2 regions of the Variovorax sp. efr-133-TYG-130 genome follow, and region 1 is predicted to be linked to the other one. Evidence: riboswitches for the same ligand, from Rfam matches in the RefSeq annotation. Region 1 holds a riboswitch; the other holds the start of a gene.

Region 1 (7,768 bases):
TGATTCGAACACGTTTTTTCTGGAGCCGAACGGATCGCTGGTCACGCATTTTCCATGGCTGATATTGGGTATTGTGGGCACGCTTGCCGCTTTGGCGCGTGGCCCAGCGCTGCTTCGCATGATGGCGGCAGCGATCTGCCTCCAGTTCTGTCTGTATGCGCCTTATGGCGACTTGCTGCCCAATGGGGTCTATCGTTACTACAACATCCACTACTTCAAATGGATGTTTCCGTACCTTGCATTCTTCGGTTGGCTCGTGGTCCGATGGATATTTGAAGCTTCCAAAACTGCACGCGCCAAGAGACTCGCTATTCGTTTGCTGGTTGTCCTGATCACGGTCTCCGCGATGCTGGCCGTGCAATACAAGGTAAAGCCGGCGTCGCCAATTGCGATCAAAAAAGTCGGCCCAGGCAACAGCATTTCCTTCTCGGCCAATGGGGACGGGATCGATTTCATCGACTTCTACGGCTTGGCCGGCGGCTTCAACGAAATCTACCTCGGCGACCATCATATGCTCGCCGATGGTAAGCCGTTGATCCGCGTCAGGGAATTCAGACTGGTGCCAGCGCCCTGGGGAGTGCGCGTTTTCTTTAACCAACGGATAAGAGCCAAGGAGTTTCTGCTCACGCCGGACAAAGGCGTCATTCCACCTTCGGATGAGTTGAAGATAAAAGCCTCAACCTATCGGTTCAGCCTAGGCTGGCCTAGCTTGGTTCATGACAGTCCCCGGTGACCGCCCCCCGATGGTCAACGCTGGAACACCTCAGCCGCATCGAACTGGGCCCCTGCCGCATCCTTGACGGACAAAACAGGAGCACAACCGACATCAGGCCACTCGATGCCGATCGATGCATCATCCCAACGAATGCATCGCTCGTAGGCCGGCGCATAGTAGTCCGTCGTCTTGTAGAGAAAGTCGGCCGTCTCACTCAACACGAGGAATCCGTGGGCAAATCCTGCTGGCACCCATAGCTGCCTGTGGTTAATTTCTGAAAGCTCGACGCCGACCCATCGTCCGAAGGTGGGTGACGATCGGCGGATGTCCACAGCAACGTCGAAGACAGCGCCGCTGACCACGCGCACGAGCTTGCCCTGAGCATGCTCGATCTGATAATGAAGTCCGCGCAGAACGCCCTTGGTCGAGCGCGAATGGTTGTCCTGCACGAAATCGACATGCTGGCCAACGGCCTCGTCGAACGATTTCTGGTTGAAGCTTTCGAAAAAGAAACCGCGCGCATCACCGAACACCCTGGGCTCGATCACGAGCACTTCAGGAATTGCAGTCGGCGTTGCCTTCATGACCGCACCTCGTCGCTCAGCAACCGCTTCAGGTATTTGCCGTAGCCGCTCTTCTCCAGCGGCGCGGCGAGCCTCTCAAGCTGCGCGTTGTCGATGAACCCGTTGCGCCAGGCAATTTCTTCCGGGCACGCAATCTTCAATCCCTGCCGATGTTCCAGCGTCGCAATGAACTGCCCGGCTTCAAGCAGGCTATCGTGGGTACCGGTGTCGAGCCAAGCGTAGCCGCGCTGCATGATCTGGACATTGAGCTGGTCGCGATCCAGATACGCCTGATTGACGGCCGTGATCTCCAATTCGCCCCGTGCGCTCGGCTTCACAGCCTTTGCAATATCCACCACCTGGTTGTCATAGAAGTACAGCCCCGTGACCGCATAGCTGCTCTTCGGCTTCAGGGGTTTTTCTTCGATGCTGCTGGCCTTGCCCTTGGCGTCGAAGGCCACCACGCCGTAACGCTCGGGGTCTTGCACGTGATAAGCGAATACCGTGGCGCCGGAAGTCTTGGCATCGGCGTCCGCGACCAGGTTCACGAAATCGTGGCCGTAAAAGATGTTGTCCCCCAGCACCAGCGCGCTGGGCGAGTTGCCGACGAACTTGTCCCCGATGATGAAAGCCTGCGCAAGCCCGTCCGGGCTGGGCTGCACTTCATACTGCAGATTGATGCCCCACTGGCTGCCATCGCCCAACAGTTGCTGGAACCGCGGCGTGTCCTGCGGCGTGCTGATGATCAAAATGTCGCGCATGCCGCCGAGCATCAGCGTGCTCAGCGGGTAGTAGATCATCGGCTTGTCGTACACCGGCAGCAGTTGCTTGCTCATGGCAAGCGTTGCCGGGTGCAGGCGAGTGCCCGAGCCACCGGCCAGGATGATGCCTTTGCGTTGCGTCGTCTTGGTCATGCTTTTCTTTTCGTGGATGTTCTTCACAGCGTCTCGCGCAGCATGCGCGCAACGCCTTCCTGCCAAGGCGGCAGGCGCAGGCCGAAAGTGGTCTGCAGCTTGGTGGTGTCAAGACGCGAGTTGTGCGGGCGCTTCGCAGGGGTCGGGAAGGCGCTGGTCGGCACGGCCTCGACAGCCTGCGGGCCGGCCTTGAGCTCGACGCCGGCCTGCTGCGCCATTTCGAGCACGAAGCGCGCATAGCCGTGCCATGTCGTTTCACCGCCCGCAATCGCGTGATAGAGCCCGGCCTTGGCCGGATCCTGCAGCGTGGCGCGGATGGCATGGGCCGTCACGTCGGCCAGCAACTCGGCACCAGTGGGCGCACCGAACTGGTCGTCGATGACGGTCAGCTTGTCGCGCTCCTTGGCCAGGCGCAGCATGGTCTTGGCAAAGTTGCCGCCGCGTGCCGCGTACACCCAGCTTGTGCGGAAGATCAGGTGGCGCGGGCAGTGCTGCGCCACCAGCTGCTCGCCTTCGAGCTTGGTCTGGCCGTACACGCTGAGCGGGCCGGTCGCGTCGCCTTCCTTCCAGGGCTTGCTGCCGCTGCCATCGAAGACGTAGTCGGTCGAGTAGTGCACCATCAGCGCGCCGATCTGCTGGGCGGCCTGGGCCACCGCGCCGGGCGACGTGGCGTTGAGCTTGCGCGCGAATTCGGGTTCGCTCTCGGCCTTGTCAACGGCCGTGTGTGCTGCGGCATTCACGATCACGTCGGGGCGGACCTTCAGCACCGTCTCGGCCAATTGCTCCGGCCTGCTGAAGTCGGCGTGGAAATCGGTGCTGTCGAAATCGAGCGCCACCAGTTCGCCCAGCGGCGCAAGGCTGCGCTGCAGCTCCCAGCCGACCTGTCCGCCCTTGCCCAGCAGCAGCAGCTTCATGCCGCGGCCTTTGCGTCGTATTGCTTCTCGACCCACTCGCGGTAGGCGCCGCTTTGCACGTTGCGCACCCACTCGCTGTTCGCGAGGTACCACTCGACGGTCTTGCGGATGCCGGTGTCGAAGGTCTCGGCGGGCTTCCAGCCAAGTTCGGCTTCGAGCTTGCGTGCGTCGATGGCGTAGCGGCGGTCGTGGCCGGGGCGGTCGGTGACGTAGGTGATCTGTTCCTTGTAGGGCTTGCCGTCGGCCTTGGGGCGCAGCTCATCCAGCAGCGCGCACACGGTATTGACGATCTCGATGTTCGGCTTCTCGTTCCAGCCGCCCACGTTGTAGGTCTCGCCCAGTTGGCCGGCTTCGAGCACGCGGCGGATGGCGCTGCAGTGGTCCTTCACGTACAGCCAGTCGCGCACCTGCATGCCGTCGCCGTACACGGGCAGCGGCTTGCCGGCCAGCGCGTTGACGATCATCAGCGGGATGAGCTTCTCGGGGAAGTGGAACGGGCCGTAGTTGTTGGAGCAGTTGGTGGTGAGGACCGGCAGGCCGTAGGTGTGGTGCCAGGCGCGCACGAGGTGGTCGCTGGCGGCCTTGCTGGCCGAGTACGGGCTGTTGGGCTCGTACTTGTTCTCTTCGGTGAAGGCCGGGTCGGTCTTCGAAAGCGAGCCGTAGACCTCGTCTGTCGACACATGCAGGAAACGGAAGGCCGTTTTCTGGTCGGCCGGCAGCGCGCTCCAGTAGCCGCGCACCGATTCGAGCAGGCGGAAGGTGCCGAGCACGTTGGTCTGCACGAAGTCTTCGGGGCCGTGGATCGACCGGTCGACATGCGACTCGGCGGCAAAGTTGACCACGGCGCGCGGCTTGTGCTCGGCCAGCAGGCGGTCGACCAGGGCGCTGTCGCCGATGTCGCCCTGCACGAAGATGTGCTGCGGGTTGTTCTTGAGCGATGCGAGCGTCTCGAGGTTGCCGGCGTAGGTCAGCTTGTCGAGGTTCACGACAGGCTCGTCGCTGTTTGCGATCCAGTCGAGTACGAAATTGGCGCCAATGAAACCGGCGCCGCCGGTAACCAGGATCATGAGGTCCCCTGTTGTTGTGGAACGATCGCCCTGCGGCAAATCAACAGGCGATTATCCCATTGGCACGCTGGCCTTAATTCCGCAGTTGGCACCTGCGCAAGCCCCGCCTACAATCGCCCCACTGCAGGAGAGCGGGCCATCAAATGGCCCTACCGAAGGCGCAAACTCCCATAAACGCTCAGGTCGGCCCGAACAGGGGGTCAGTACTGCATCAACTGAAACGCCGTCTGGAGAGCCATCGCACCCTTTCAACATGGTCGCGATGCACCGAAGGAGCAAACCCTCTGCGAGCGCAGCGGGGTGAATCTCTCAGGTACCGAGGACAGGGGGAGCGGCAACTTGGACAGCGGTCGTCCGGTTGCTTGCTATTAATTCAATAGTATTCACCCTCGCCCGCCGTTCAAGCGCAGCACCTCAAAGGTACTTGAAATGCGCGTGATCGTTCTTGGCGCCGGCCTGCTCGGCGTGACCTCGGCTTACTACCTCCAGCAACTCGGCCACGAAGTGACCGTGATCGACCGGCAGGCCACCCCGGCCGCCGAAACCAGCTTCGCCAATGGCGGGCAGATTTCCGTCAGCCATGCCGAACCCTGGGCCAACCCCAGCGCGCCGCTCAAGGTGCTGCAGTGGCTGGGCAAGGAAGACGCCCCGCTGCTGTTCCGCATCCGCGCCGACATGCGCCAGTGGCTGTGGGGCCTGCAGTTCCTGCGCGAATGCACGCAGGCGCGCACCCGCCACAACATCGAGCAGATCGTGCGTCTTGGCACATACAGCCGCTCGATGTTGCAACAGTTGCGCCGCGACACCGGCATCGCCTACGACCAGCGCACCCAGGGCATCCTGCACTTCTATACGACGCAGAAGGAATTCGACGGCGCCCTCGCGCCCGCCGAGCAGATGCGCGCCCTGGGCTGCGAGCGCCAGGTCATCTCGGCCGATGAGGCCGTGAGGATCGAGCCCGCCCTCGCCCACATCCGCCCCAAGCTGGCCGGTGCCACCTACACGGCCGAGGACGAATCCGGCGATGCCAACCGCTTCGCGCGCGAACTCTCCCGGCTCGCAGCCGAAGCCGGCGTGAAATTCCTGATGAGCCACACCGTCACCGCCCTGCGCGAGGCCGGCGGCAGCATCGACCACGTGGAGGTCACCGATGCCGAAGGCCGCTTCCAGCGCATTCGCGGCGACGCCTTCGTGATGGCGATGGGCTCGCTGAGCCCGCTGCTCGCGGCGCCGCTGGGCATCCGCCTGCCGATCTATCCGGCCAAGGGCTATTCGGTCACGCTGCCCGTCAAAGACGCCTCCAAAGCGCATCAGGTCTCGCTGACCGACGACGAATTCAAGCTCGTGTTCTCGCGCTACACCTCGGAATCCGGCGACCGCCTGCGCATCGCCGGCACGGCCGAGCTCAACGGCTACGACCGCGACCTGAACCGCGTGCGCTGCGAAGCCATCGTGCGCCGCGTCGAAGAGCTGTTCCCCGGCGCCGGCGACACCACGCAGGCGCAGTTCTGGACCGGCCTGCGCCCCGCCACGCCAAGCAACGTGCCGCTGATCGGCAAGACGAAGCTTGCGAACCTGTTCCTCAACACCGGCCACGGCACGCTCGGCTGGACGCATGCCTGCGGCTCCGGCAAGTCGATCGCGCGCATCGTGAGCGGGCTGGCGCCGGAGGTGGATTTCGCGTTCACGGGGATGCCGGCGCCGCAGCCACGCATGCTGCAGCCGGCGTGATCCGCGACTGAAAGGTGTTCAGTCGTTGGACGTGAACACCGTCAACACCCCGGTATAGCCATACAGGTGGTGCCGCGCGATCTCCCCGGCGGCGAAGAAGCCGACCAGGGGCACGTCGCCCAGCGCGTGCCGCACGATCTGCAACTCGGCGCCCGGCGCGCCGAAATGCGGGCCGCCACGCCCGGAACAGCTCACGTACACCGCACCCGCGATGCGCCGCGCCGGATGCGGCGCCGCCTCGGCCTCGCCGGCAGCCACGGCGCGCGCGGTGGCCAGCGTCTGCTCTTCGGGCTCCAGCTCTTCGCGGATCTCGGCGCAGATGCGCATCAGGTCGGCCCGCGCCGCCTGCGCATTGCGGCGGCAGAAGGTCAGCCGCATGCCGGCTTCGGCCGTGTCGGCAATCGCGATGCCGCGCCGCGTCGGGTCGAGCCCGATGATGTGGCGCACCAGCACGTCGGCGCCCAGGTCGCCGGTGCGGCGGATGCCGTCGCTGCCCGCGTCGGCCAGCCCGACCAGCGTGTTGCGCACGGCGTCGATGGCTTCCTGCGGCCTCTCCAGCGACACCTGCAGGTCGGCCAGCAGCACGTCCAGGGCGGGTTCGCCGTCGAGCCTGAGCAGCAGGTTGCCGTCGGCTTCGGTGATCTCGCGCTCGCGCACCGCGCCCGAGCGCAGCGGCTGGCAGCCCTGCGTGACGCGCGACACCAGCCGCACGCCGTCGCCGAACACCACGCCCGACAGGCCGCCCGAGAACACACCGCCCGCCGCCCCATGGCCGCGGATGTTGCCGTTGCCGCCGACCGCGAACTGAAGCGCGCCGCCACGGCCCGACGAGAGCCCGCCGAACAGGTAGCCGGTGTCGGTGCGGCCCGCCATCTCGGCGATCAGCTCGGTCAGGTCGGGCGTGGCCGGGTCGGCGTGCACCAGCGCGGTGTGGGCCTCGAAGCCGCTCATTTCGGAGTTGCCCAGCGGCGCGACGCCGGAGAACACGCGGTACTGGTCGCTCGGCAGCGCGCAGAGCATCAGCGTCATGCCGGGCTCGTCGAAGTATTCGGCGTTGTTGGCCGCCACGCCGATGCCGACGGTGCCCGACCAGTCGGTCACCTCGGGCAGTTCGGCGCTCAGGTGGTCGAGGATGTCCTGCGCCTCGGCGGCGTAGTGGTCGGTGATGTAGAGCAGCCCGAGCGTCGGCGACGGCGCGTAGTCGGGCAATGCCATCTGTGCGCGCAACTGGGCCAGCACGAGGCCGGCCGCCATGCGCCATTGCGGGTGGGTGGCATGACCGGAGGGAAACAGTTTCATGATGCGTGCCAACCCGTTCTTTCCAAAAAATGTATGGGTATGACGTCAGCGCCGGCTGGAGGTTCGCTTGCGCGCGGCGGTCGACGTCTTTTTCCTGGCGGCCGGAGCCGCCGCCTTCTTTGCCGCGGCAACGGGCTTGCGGGCCTTGGTTGCCGCCGGCTTGCCGCCCATCGCCTTGCCGACCGCGTCGGCCAGCGGCTGGGCCATGGCCGGCACCTTCAGCTGCGCGGCGTCCTGCAGCGCCGAGCTGGCGATCTGCTGGAACTGCTCGGTGAGCGAGCCCCACCACTGCATGGGATCGACCACGCCGGCGCCCTCGCCGGCCGGACGTGCGCGCGTCTTCGTCTTCTGCGGCGCCGGCGCTTCCTCTTCCTCGGGCAGCTCGTCTTCTTCCTCGACCTCCTCGGGCTCCGGCTCCGCTGGGGCTGCCGGGGCTGCAGCCGCGGGCGCCGGGGCCATGGCCGCGGCCTGCTTGGTGAACGCGCTGGCGATGTCTTCCATGCGCACGTTCATGCCGCGCAGCGTCGACAGCGTCATCTTCTGCACCTCGAGCGCCTGGATGGTG
Region 2 (7,768 bases), on a different contig from region 1:
CATCACCCGCGCGGGCGTGCCCGACGCCATCGGCCACTGGCTGCAGGAGGTGCTGCAGTCGCCGGCGATGTTCCTGCTGGGCGTGAACGCGGCGCTGTTCGTGATCGGCATGTTCATCGAGACCAGCGCCGCGATCATCGTGCTGGCGCCGATCCTGGCGCCGGTGGCGGTGCACTTCGGCATCGACCCGGTGCACTTCGGGCTGGTCATGGTGGTGAACCTGGCCCTGGGCATGATCACGCCGCCCTTCGGCGTGAACCTGTTCGCGGCCTGCACCGTGGCGCGAATATCACTGGACCGCATCGTGCGGCACCTGGTGCCCTTCGTGCTGGTGATCATGGCGTGCCTGATGGTGATCACCTACGTGCCCTGGATCTCGCTGGCGCTGCGCGACCTGGTCTACGCCAGGTAGTCCCGGCGCAGGTACACGCTGGGCGGCACGCCCAGCGTGCGCCGGAACATCGCGGTGAAGGCGCTCGGGCTCTCGTAGCCGTGCGCCAGCGCCACCTCCAGGATCGACGCGCCCGCCGCCAGCCGCGGCAGGCTCAGCAGCAGCCGCGCCTGCCGGCACCACGCACCGAAATTCATGCCCGTCTCGCGCTGGAACAGGCGCGCGAGCGTGCGGGTGTTCATGTGCAGGCGCAGCGCCCAGTCGTCCAGCGTGGCGGGCAGCGAAGGGTCGCGCACCAGTTCCTCGCACAGCACGGCCAGGCGCGCATGGCGCGGCATCGGCACGTGCAGCGAGAGCGCGGGGGCCGCCTCGATCTCGTCGAGGATCAGCTCCATCACCCGCTCGTCGCGGCCGCCCGGCGCGTAGTCCAGCGGCAGCGCCACGGCGGTGACGATCAGCTCCCTCAGCAGCGCGCCGACATGGATCACGCGGCATTCGGCGCCCAGGTCGGCGCGCGTGCCGGGCTCGACGAACACGGTGCGCATCTTCACCTCGCCGGCCATGCGGATCTGGTGTTCCATGCCCGCCGGCACCCACACCCCGCGCCCGGTCGGCACCACCCAGCTGCCGGCCGCGGCGCTCACCAGCATCACGCCAGAGATCGCGTGGATCAACTGGCCGCGCCGGTGCGCATGCGGCGGTATGAAAGCGTCGCCGGCGGGGTCGGTGGCCAGCACCGCCACGGCGCGCGGGGTCGACTCGCCCTCTTCGGGCCGCAGGTTGATTGCTTTGTCCATTTCTCGACGATGCTTGTTGATTCGTAGCGAGAACATCTTCGCACGGCTTCCTACGATGCTCTTTCCTCAAGGAAACGAAAGAAGCGATCGAATGAACAAGCGCCGACTCGGGTTGCTCACCGGCACCCATGCCGTCAATGACCTCTACCAGGGCCTCGTGCCCGCACTGCTGCCGTTCATGGTGCTGGAGCGCGGCTACAGCTACACCGCCGTGGCGGGCCTGATGCTCGCGGCCACCGGGCTGTCGAGCGTGGTGCAGCCGCTGTTCGGCCTGTACGCAGACCGCCATCCGCGCGGCTGGCTGGTGCCCACCGGCTTCATGGTGGCGGCGCTGGGCGTGGTGCTGGCAGGCTTGAGCCACAGCTACCTGCTGACCTGGATCGCGATGGTGCTGTGCGGGCTGGGCATCGCGGCCTACCACCCGCCCGCCACCGTGGCGGCGCGCGCGGCCGGCGGCGCGTCGCAGAAGGCGATGAGCGTGTTCTCGGTGGGCGGGACCATCGGCGCGTCTTTCGCGCCGGTGCTGGCGGCCGCCGTGGTCAGCGGGGGCAGCCTGTCGCGCAGCTACCTGCTGGTCGTGCCCGCGCTGGCGATGGGCGTCGTGTGGATGGCCGCCAATGCCGGCAGCGGCGCGGCCTCCGCCGCCACGGCGGCCGCTGCGCGCAAGGCAGGCGCCGAAGTGCTGAAGCCGCACAACGACTGGCGCGCCTTCAGCCTGCTGGTCGCGACCATCATCGGCTGGTCGATCCCTTACGTGACGGTGCTGTCGATGCTGTCGCTGCGCATCACGCGCGACCTGCATGGCACCGCCTTCCAGGGCGCCGCGGCGCTGACCTCGTTCACCGCCGCGGGCGCTGTGGGCACGCTGCTCGGCGGCTGGCTGGGCGACCGCATCGGCCGCATGGGCACGATCCGCGCCGGCTACCTGCTCGCGCTGCCGTCGCTCGCGGGCCTGGTGCTCGCGCCAGATGCCGGCTGGGCGCTGGCCTGCACCGCGCTGCTCGGCATGTGCATGTTCCTGCCCTTCGCCGCGCAGGTGACGCTGGCGCAGGACTACCTGCCGCGCAACCCGGCCACGGCCAGCGGCATCACGCTGGGGCTGGCGCTGTCGGTGGGCGGCCTGGTGTCGCCGCTGTTCGGCATGCTGTCCGATGCGCGCGGCCTCGGCGTCACGCTCACGACGGTGCTGTGCGTGCTTTGCGTCGCGACGGTGCTGGCCTTGAGGCTGCGCAACCGGTCGATGCAGGCGATGCCGGCCGAGGTGGAGCGAGCGGCGGCCTGAGCCTCGCGCGGCGCGTTGGTTCACTGCCAGAATCGGCGTCGGACTCGACGCCTATAACCGACAAAGAGGGAACTGCGCCATGAACCGATCCTTGACGACCACCAGCCTGCTCGCCGGTGGACTGCTGCTGGCCACGGCCGCATTCGGCGCCACGCCGCCGACAACGCCGGCAACGCCCACAGCTACCGAGACAGCAGCCCCCGCTCCCACGGTCGGCATCGCCGAAGTCGAGGCCGCGGTGCGCGCCTGGGCCGCGGCCTGGTCGGCCCGCGACGCGGACCGCTACCTCGCCGCCTACGCGCCCGACTTCACGCCGGCGCGCAACCAGGACCGCAAGCGCTGGGAGACCGAGCGGCGCGCGCGCATCGCGGACAAGTCGAGCATCAGCGTGGGCATCGAAGACCTCGTCATCAGCATCAACGGACAGGCCGCGAGCGCCAGGTTCAAGCAGGTCTACCGCGCCGACAAGGTGAAGGAAACGGGTCGCAAGACACTCGAGCTGCAGCGCGTGGGCAACCAGTGGCTGATCCGCAAGGAAAGCGCGGGCGGCTGACGGCTCACAACCCAGCTTCGTCAGGGCCCAGGCCACGGTGCCCAACTGCATCACGTTGAGCGCCATTCCGGCAATGTGGAGCTGGCGGAACCGGCGGGCCGAAACGTCCAGCGCCGGGATCGTGCCGCGCAGCAGGTCCATGCGTGGAATGATCAGCCAGCGGCGCAGCGAAAAGGCCAGTCCGGCGACGAAGGCCATGCCCGCGGCAAATGCCGGCCTGCCCGACCAGGCGTAGCAGAGCGCCGCCGCGCTGCCCGTGAGCATCGTCGCGAGGTAATACACGTTGAACAGGCCACGGATGAAGCGCGAGTCCAGCGGCGTGTCGTGCTTGAGGATCAGCAGCGGCAGCGATCCCATCATGAAAAAGCCCATCCACACGAGCAGCAGGACTGTCGCCATGAGTGCAAAGACGATGGGAAGCATGAGGTGGGCCCCTTCCGCGGTGCCGGAGCATACCGCCGGGCAAGGCAGTCGAGGTACCGGGAAATCGTGCGGGGCCAACGCCATTTCCATAAGCGAAAAGGGTTCATGAAGATGTCACCGCTTGCAACGATGCTGCTGCCCTCGATCTCCGAAAGCTGTGGCTGCCATGTTTCCCACCAAGACCGACAAGGCGCGCGACGAACTCCAGGGCGGACAGCGCACGCTCAGCCAGCGTGAACGCGCACTGCTGCTCATGGCCGACGGGCGGCGTTCGCTGAGCGACTTCAGCCCGCTGTTCAGCACCCGCGACGAAGCCGAGCAGGCCATCCAGACGCTGGTGCAGCGCGGCTATCTGCAGACTCCGAAGGTGGCGGTTGCCCCCGGCAAGGCCGTGCCCCCTGCCCCGGCGCCCGCCCAACCCGCACCGCTCCCCGCGAGCGAGCCGATCCAGATCGCCACATCGGCCGACACCTTCGACGGCAAGCGCTCCCTGGCCACCACGCGCATGTTCCTGTTCGACATCTGCGAGCGCATGTTCGTGCGCCGCGATCCCAAGTTCGCGCTGCAGATGCGCGACGCCCTGCGCGAAGCCCGCGACCGCGAAGCCATGCTGACCATCGCCGCGCTCATGCTCACGGAAATCGAGAAAGCCGCCGGGCCCGAGCGCGCCGAATCGCTGCGCGAGCGGATCGACAAGCTGCTGCCGCCGGCTGAAGTCGTGCACTGACTGGAACAGCGCTCTCTTGTGCCGAGTGCTGTTAGGGGCGCGCTCACGCCGACGGGGTACCTTGCTCCGCGAATGTCCTCCGCCCTTCGGGCTCCCCCTTTATTTCGCTGCGCAAGGCACCCCATCGTCGTGATCGATAGACCACGCGGTTGAACTGCCCGAACAAGCGCCGTACCCACCGTGCGCGGGGCGCCGGGTGCTCCCCGCAGCGAAATAAAGGAGGAGCCCGAAGGGCGGGGGACATTCGCGGAGGGGAGCACGCGGTGGCCTGCGCACAAGCCCTGAACACAGCGCTCCTTCCCGTATCAACTACACTCGGCGGGGTCAGGAGAGAGCCCCGCCAGCCGGGGCCGCCGAAGGCGCAGGGGTTTCCCGAACGCTCAGGCAAAAGGACTGACAAGGCGCCGGCGAACACCGGCGTTTCCTTGCTGGAGAGAGGCCGCCGTACCGCAAACGGCGCAGCGGCCCACCGAAGGAGCAAACCCCGATCGTGGGGCGAATCTCTCAGGTAAAGCGGACAGCAGGGGTGGCCCATGGCTTGCGTCATGGATTTTGTCTGCCCCTTTGGAGTGCCCCGTGGCCGCTTCCTCCGCACCCGCTACCGAACTTCTCAAGACGCCGCTGCACGACCTTCACGTGGAGCTCGGCGCCCGCATGGTGCCCTTCGCCGGCTATTCCATGCCGGTGCAGTACCCCGCCGGCCTCATGGCCGAACACAAGCACACGCGCGATGCGGCCGGCCTGTTCGACATCTCCCACATGGGCCAGTTGCGCCTCGTCGGCCCCGACGCCGCGGCCGCCTTCGAAACCCTGATGCCCGTCGACGTGATCGACCTGCCCGCCGGCAAGCAGCGCTACGGCCTGCTGCTGAACGACGAAGGCGGCATCCTCGACGACCTGATGTTCTTCAACGAAGGCCACGGCTCGCTTTTCGTGATCGTCAACGGCGCCTGCAAGGTGGCCGACATCGCGCACATCCAGCAGAAGATCGGCTCCCGCTGCGAGGTGCAGCCCTTGCCCGACCACGCCCTGCTCGCGCTGCAGGGCCCCAAGGCCGCGGCCACGCTGGCGCGGCTGTCGCCCGGCATCGAGCGCTTCGTGTTCATGACCGGCGGCGCGCTGCAGATCGGCGGCATTCCCGCCTTCGTCACCCGCAGCGGCTACACCGGCGAAGACGGCTTCGAGATCTCGGTGGCCGCGAAGGACGCCGAGCCGCTGGCCCGCCTGCTGCTGGCCCAGCCCGAGGTCAAGCCCATCGGCCTGGGCGCGCGCAATTCGCTGCGGCTCGAAGCCGGCCTGTGCCTGTACGGCAACGACATCGACACCACCACCACGCCGGTCGAGGCTTCGCTCAACTGGGCGATGCAGAAGGTGCGCCGCGCTGGCGGCGCGCGCGAAGGCGGCTTCCCCGGCGCCGCGAAGATCCTCGCGCAGCTCGCCGCCGCCACGGCGGGCACCGCCGGCCACACCGACCACGACACGCTGAAGCGCAAGCGCGTGGGCCTCGTGGCGCTGGAGCGCATTCCGGTGCGCGACGGCACGGTGCTGCAGTCATTCGAAGGCCAGGACATCGGCATCGTCACCAGCGGCCTGCTCGGCCCCACGGCCGACCGCTGCATCGCCATGGGCTACGTGGCCACCGCCTTCGCCGAGCCCGGCACCCGCGTGCAGGCCATCGTGCGCGGCAAGCCGGTGCCGATGGAAGTCTCGACCATGCCTTTCGTGCCGACCCGCTATTACCGCGGCTGAACGCGGCAGACCCGGCTAGGCTCTGCACCCCGATTCATTTTTTCCACGAGGAGTTTTCTCACCATGAGCATCAAGTACACCAAGGACCACGAATGGGTGTCGGCCGAAGGCGACGCAGCCACCGTCGGCATCACCTTGCACGCGCAGGACGCGCTGGGCGACGTGGTGTTCGTCGACCTGCCCGAAGTCGGCAAGACCTTTGCGCAGGGCGAAGTTGCCGGCGTCGTCGAGTCGGTCAAGGCGGCAGCCGACGTTTTCATGCCCGTGTCGGGCGAGATCACCGAAGTGAACGAAGCCCTGCGCGCCGACCCGTCGCTGGCCAACAGCGACCCGCTGGCCGCCGGCTGGTTCTTCAAGGTCAAGCTGAGCGAGCCCGCGCAGCTCGACGCCCTGCTGGACGCCGCCACCTACGACAAGTTCGCGGCCGAGTCCTGATCGCCTGATTTTTCTTCCGAGCCCCCTTCTTCCCGAGCCCCCACCGCCATGCCGATTCCCGCCCTTCCCTCTTTGCAAGAACTAGAGAATGCCGAAGAATTTCTCGCCCGCCACATCGGCATCGATGCGGCGGACGAGGCGCGCATGCTGCCGGTGATCGGCTCGGAAACGCGCTCGGAGCTCATCGACGGCATCGTGCCCGCGGCCATCCGCCGGGCGCGGCCGATGCGGCTGCCGGCCCCCGTGACCGAAGCCGACGCGCTGGCCGAGCTGAAGGCGATGGCCTCGAAGAACAAGGTGTTCAGGAACTTCATCGGCCAGGGCTACTACGGCACGCACACGCCGGGCGTCATCCTGCGCAACATCCTCGAGAACCCCGCCTGGTACACCGCCTACACGCCCTACCAGGCAGAGATCTCGCAGGGCCGCATGGAAGCCCTGCTCAATTTCCAGACGATGGTGTGCGACCTCACGGGCATGGCCATCGCCAACGCGTCGATGCTCGACGAAGCCACGGCCGCCGCCGAAGCCATGACGCTCGCCAAGCGCAGCGTGAAAGCCAAGAGCAACGTGTTCCTGGTGTCGGGCGACTGCCATCCGCAGACCATCGAAGTCATCAAGACGCGCGCCGCGCCGCTGGGCATCGAGGTGAAGGTGAGCACGGTGTCGGAAACGCTGCCGCACCTGATGGTGAGCGGCGCATTCTTCGGCGTGCTCGCGCAGTACCCGGCCACCACCGGCCACGTGCACGACCTGCGCCCGCTCGCGGGCCATGCGCACCAGTGCGATGCCGCCTTCATCGTGGCGGCCGACCTGCTGGCGCTGACGCTGCTGGTCGCGCCGGGCGAGTTCGACGCCGACATCGTCTGCGGCACCACGCAGCGCTTCGGCATGCCGCTGTGCAACGGCGGCCCGCACGCCGCCTACCTGGCCTGCCGCGACGAGTTCAAGCGCTCGCTGCCGGGACGCCTGGTGGGCGTGAGCGTCGACACGCACGGCCAGCCCGCCTACCGCCTCGCGCTGCAGACGCGCGAGCAGCACATTCGCCGCGAGAAGGCCACCTCCAACATCTGCACCGCGCAGGTGCTGCCGGCCGTGGTGGCCAGCATGTACGCCGTGTACCACGGGCCCGACGGCCTCACGCGCATCGCGCAGCGCGTGGCGGCGCTCACCGCCATCCTGTCGGCGGGCCTGTCGCAGATGGGCCGCGAGCCGGTCAACACCACCGCCTTCGATTCGCTGACGATCCGCACCGGCGACGACACGCCGGCCATCATCGAGCGCGCGCAGGCCGCCGGCGTCAACCTGCGCCAGCGCCTGCAGCAGCACCTGGGCATCTCGCTCGACGAGACCACCACGCGTGCCGACGTCGAGACGCTGTGGGCCCTGTTCGCGCCCGCCGGCAAGCAGC

The links. Region 1 has a riboswitch for glycine ahead of QRN67_RS21455 (D-amino acid dehydrogenase). Riboswitches for the same ligand answer to the same signal wherever they lie in the genome.
Region 2: it holds a riboswitch for glycine, as region 1 does, so the genes downstream of both, gcvT (glycine cleavage system aminomethyltransferase GcvT) here and QRN67_RS21455 (D-amino acid dehydrogenase) in region 1, are expected to answer to the same signal.

What each region holds. Positions count from the first base shown of each region.
Region 1 covers NZ_JARVTD010000027.1:79,683-87,450, reverse strand. Annotated here, with positions in the region: gene QRN67_RS21480 (hypothetical protein) at 1-733, shown strand, start outside; gene rfbC (dTDP-4-dehydrorhamnose 3,5-epimerase) at 748-1,299, opposite strand; gene rfbA (glucose-1-phosphate thymidylyltransferase RfbA) at 1,296-2,192, opposite strand; gene rfbD (dTDP-4-dehydrorhamnose reductase) at 2,216-3,106, opposite strand; gene rfbB (dTDP-glucose 4,6-dehydratase) at 3,103-4,173, opposite strand; glycine riboswitch at 4,288-4,376, shown strand; glycine riboswitch at 4,391-4,509, shown strand; gene QRN67_RS21455 (D-amino acid dehydrogenase) at 4,603-5,904, shown strand; gene QRN67_RS21450 (FIST signal transduction protein) at 5,923-7,203, opposite strand; gene QRN67_RS21445 (PhaM family polyhydroxyalkanoate granule multifunctional regulatory protein) at 7,249-7,768, opposite strand, start outside.
Region 2 covers NZ_JARVTD010000040.1:47,453-55,220, forward strand. Annotated here, with positions in the region: gene QRN67_RS30255 (TRAP transporter large permease) at 1-412, shown strand, start outside; gene QRN67_RS30260 (AraC family transcriptional regulator) at 400-1,188, opposite strand; gene QRN67_RS30265 (MFS transporter) at 1,280-2,470, shown strand; gene QRN67_RS30270 (L,D-transpeptidase Cds6 family protein) at 2,550-3,023, shown strand; gene QRN67_RS30275 (hypothetical protein) at 3,613-4,173, shown strand; glycine riboswitch at 4,489-4,579, shown strand; glycine riboswitch at 4,592-4,704, shown strand; gene gcvT (glycine cleavage system aminomethyltransferase GcvT) at 4,750-5,922, shown strand; gene gcvH (glycine cleavage system protein GcvH) at 5,986-6,357, shown strand; gene gcvP (aminomethyl-transferring glycine dehydrogenase) at 6,406-7,768, shown strand, end outside.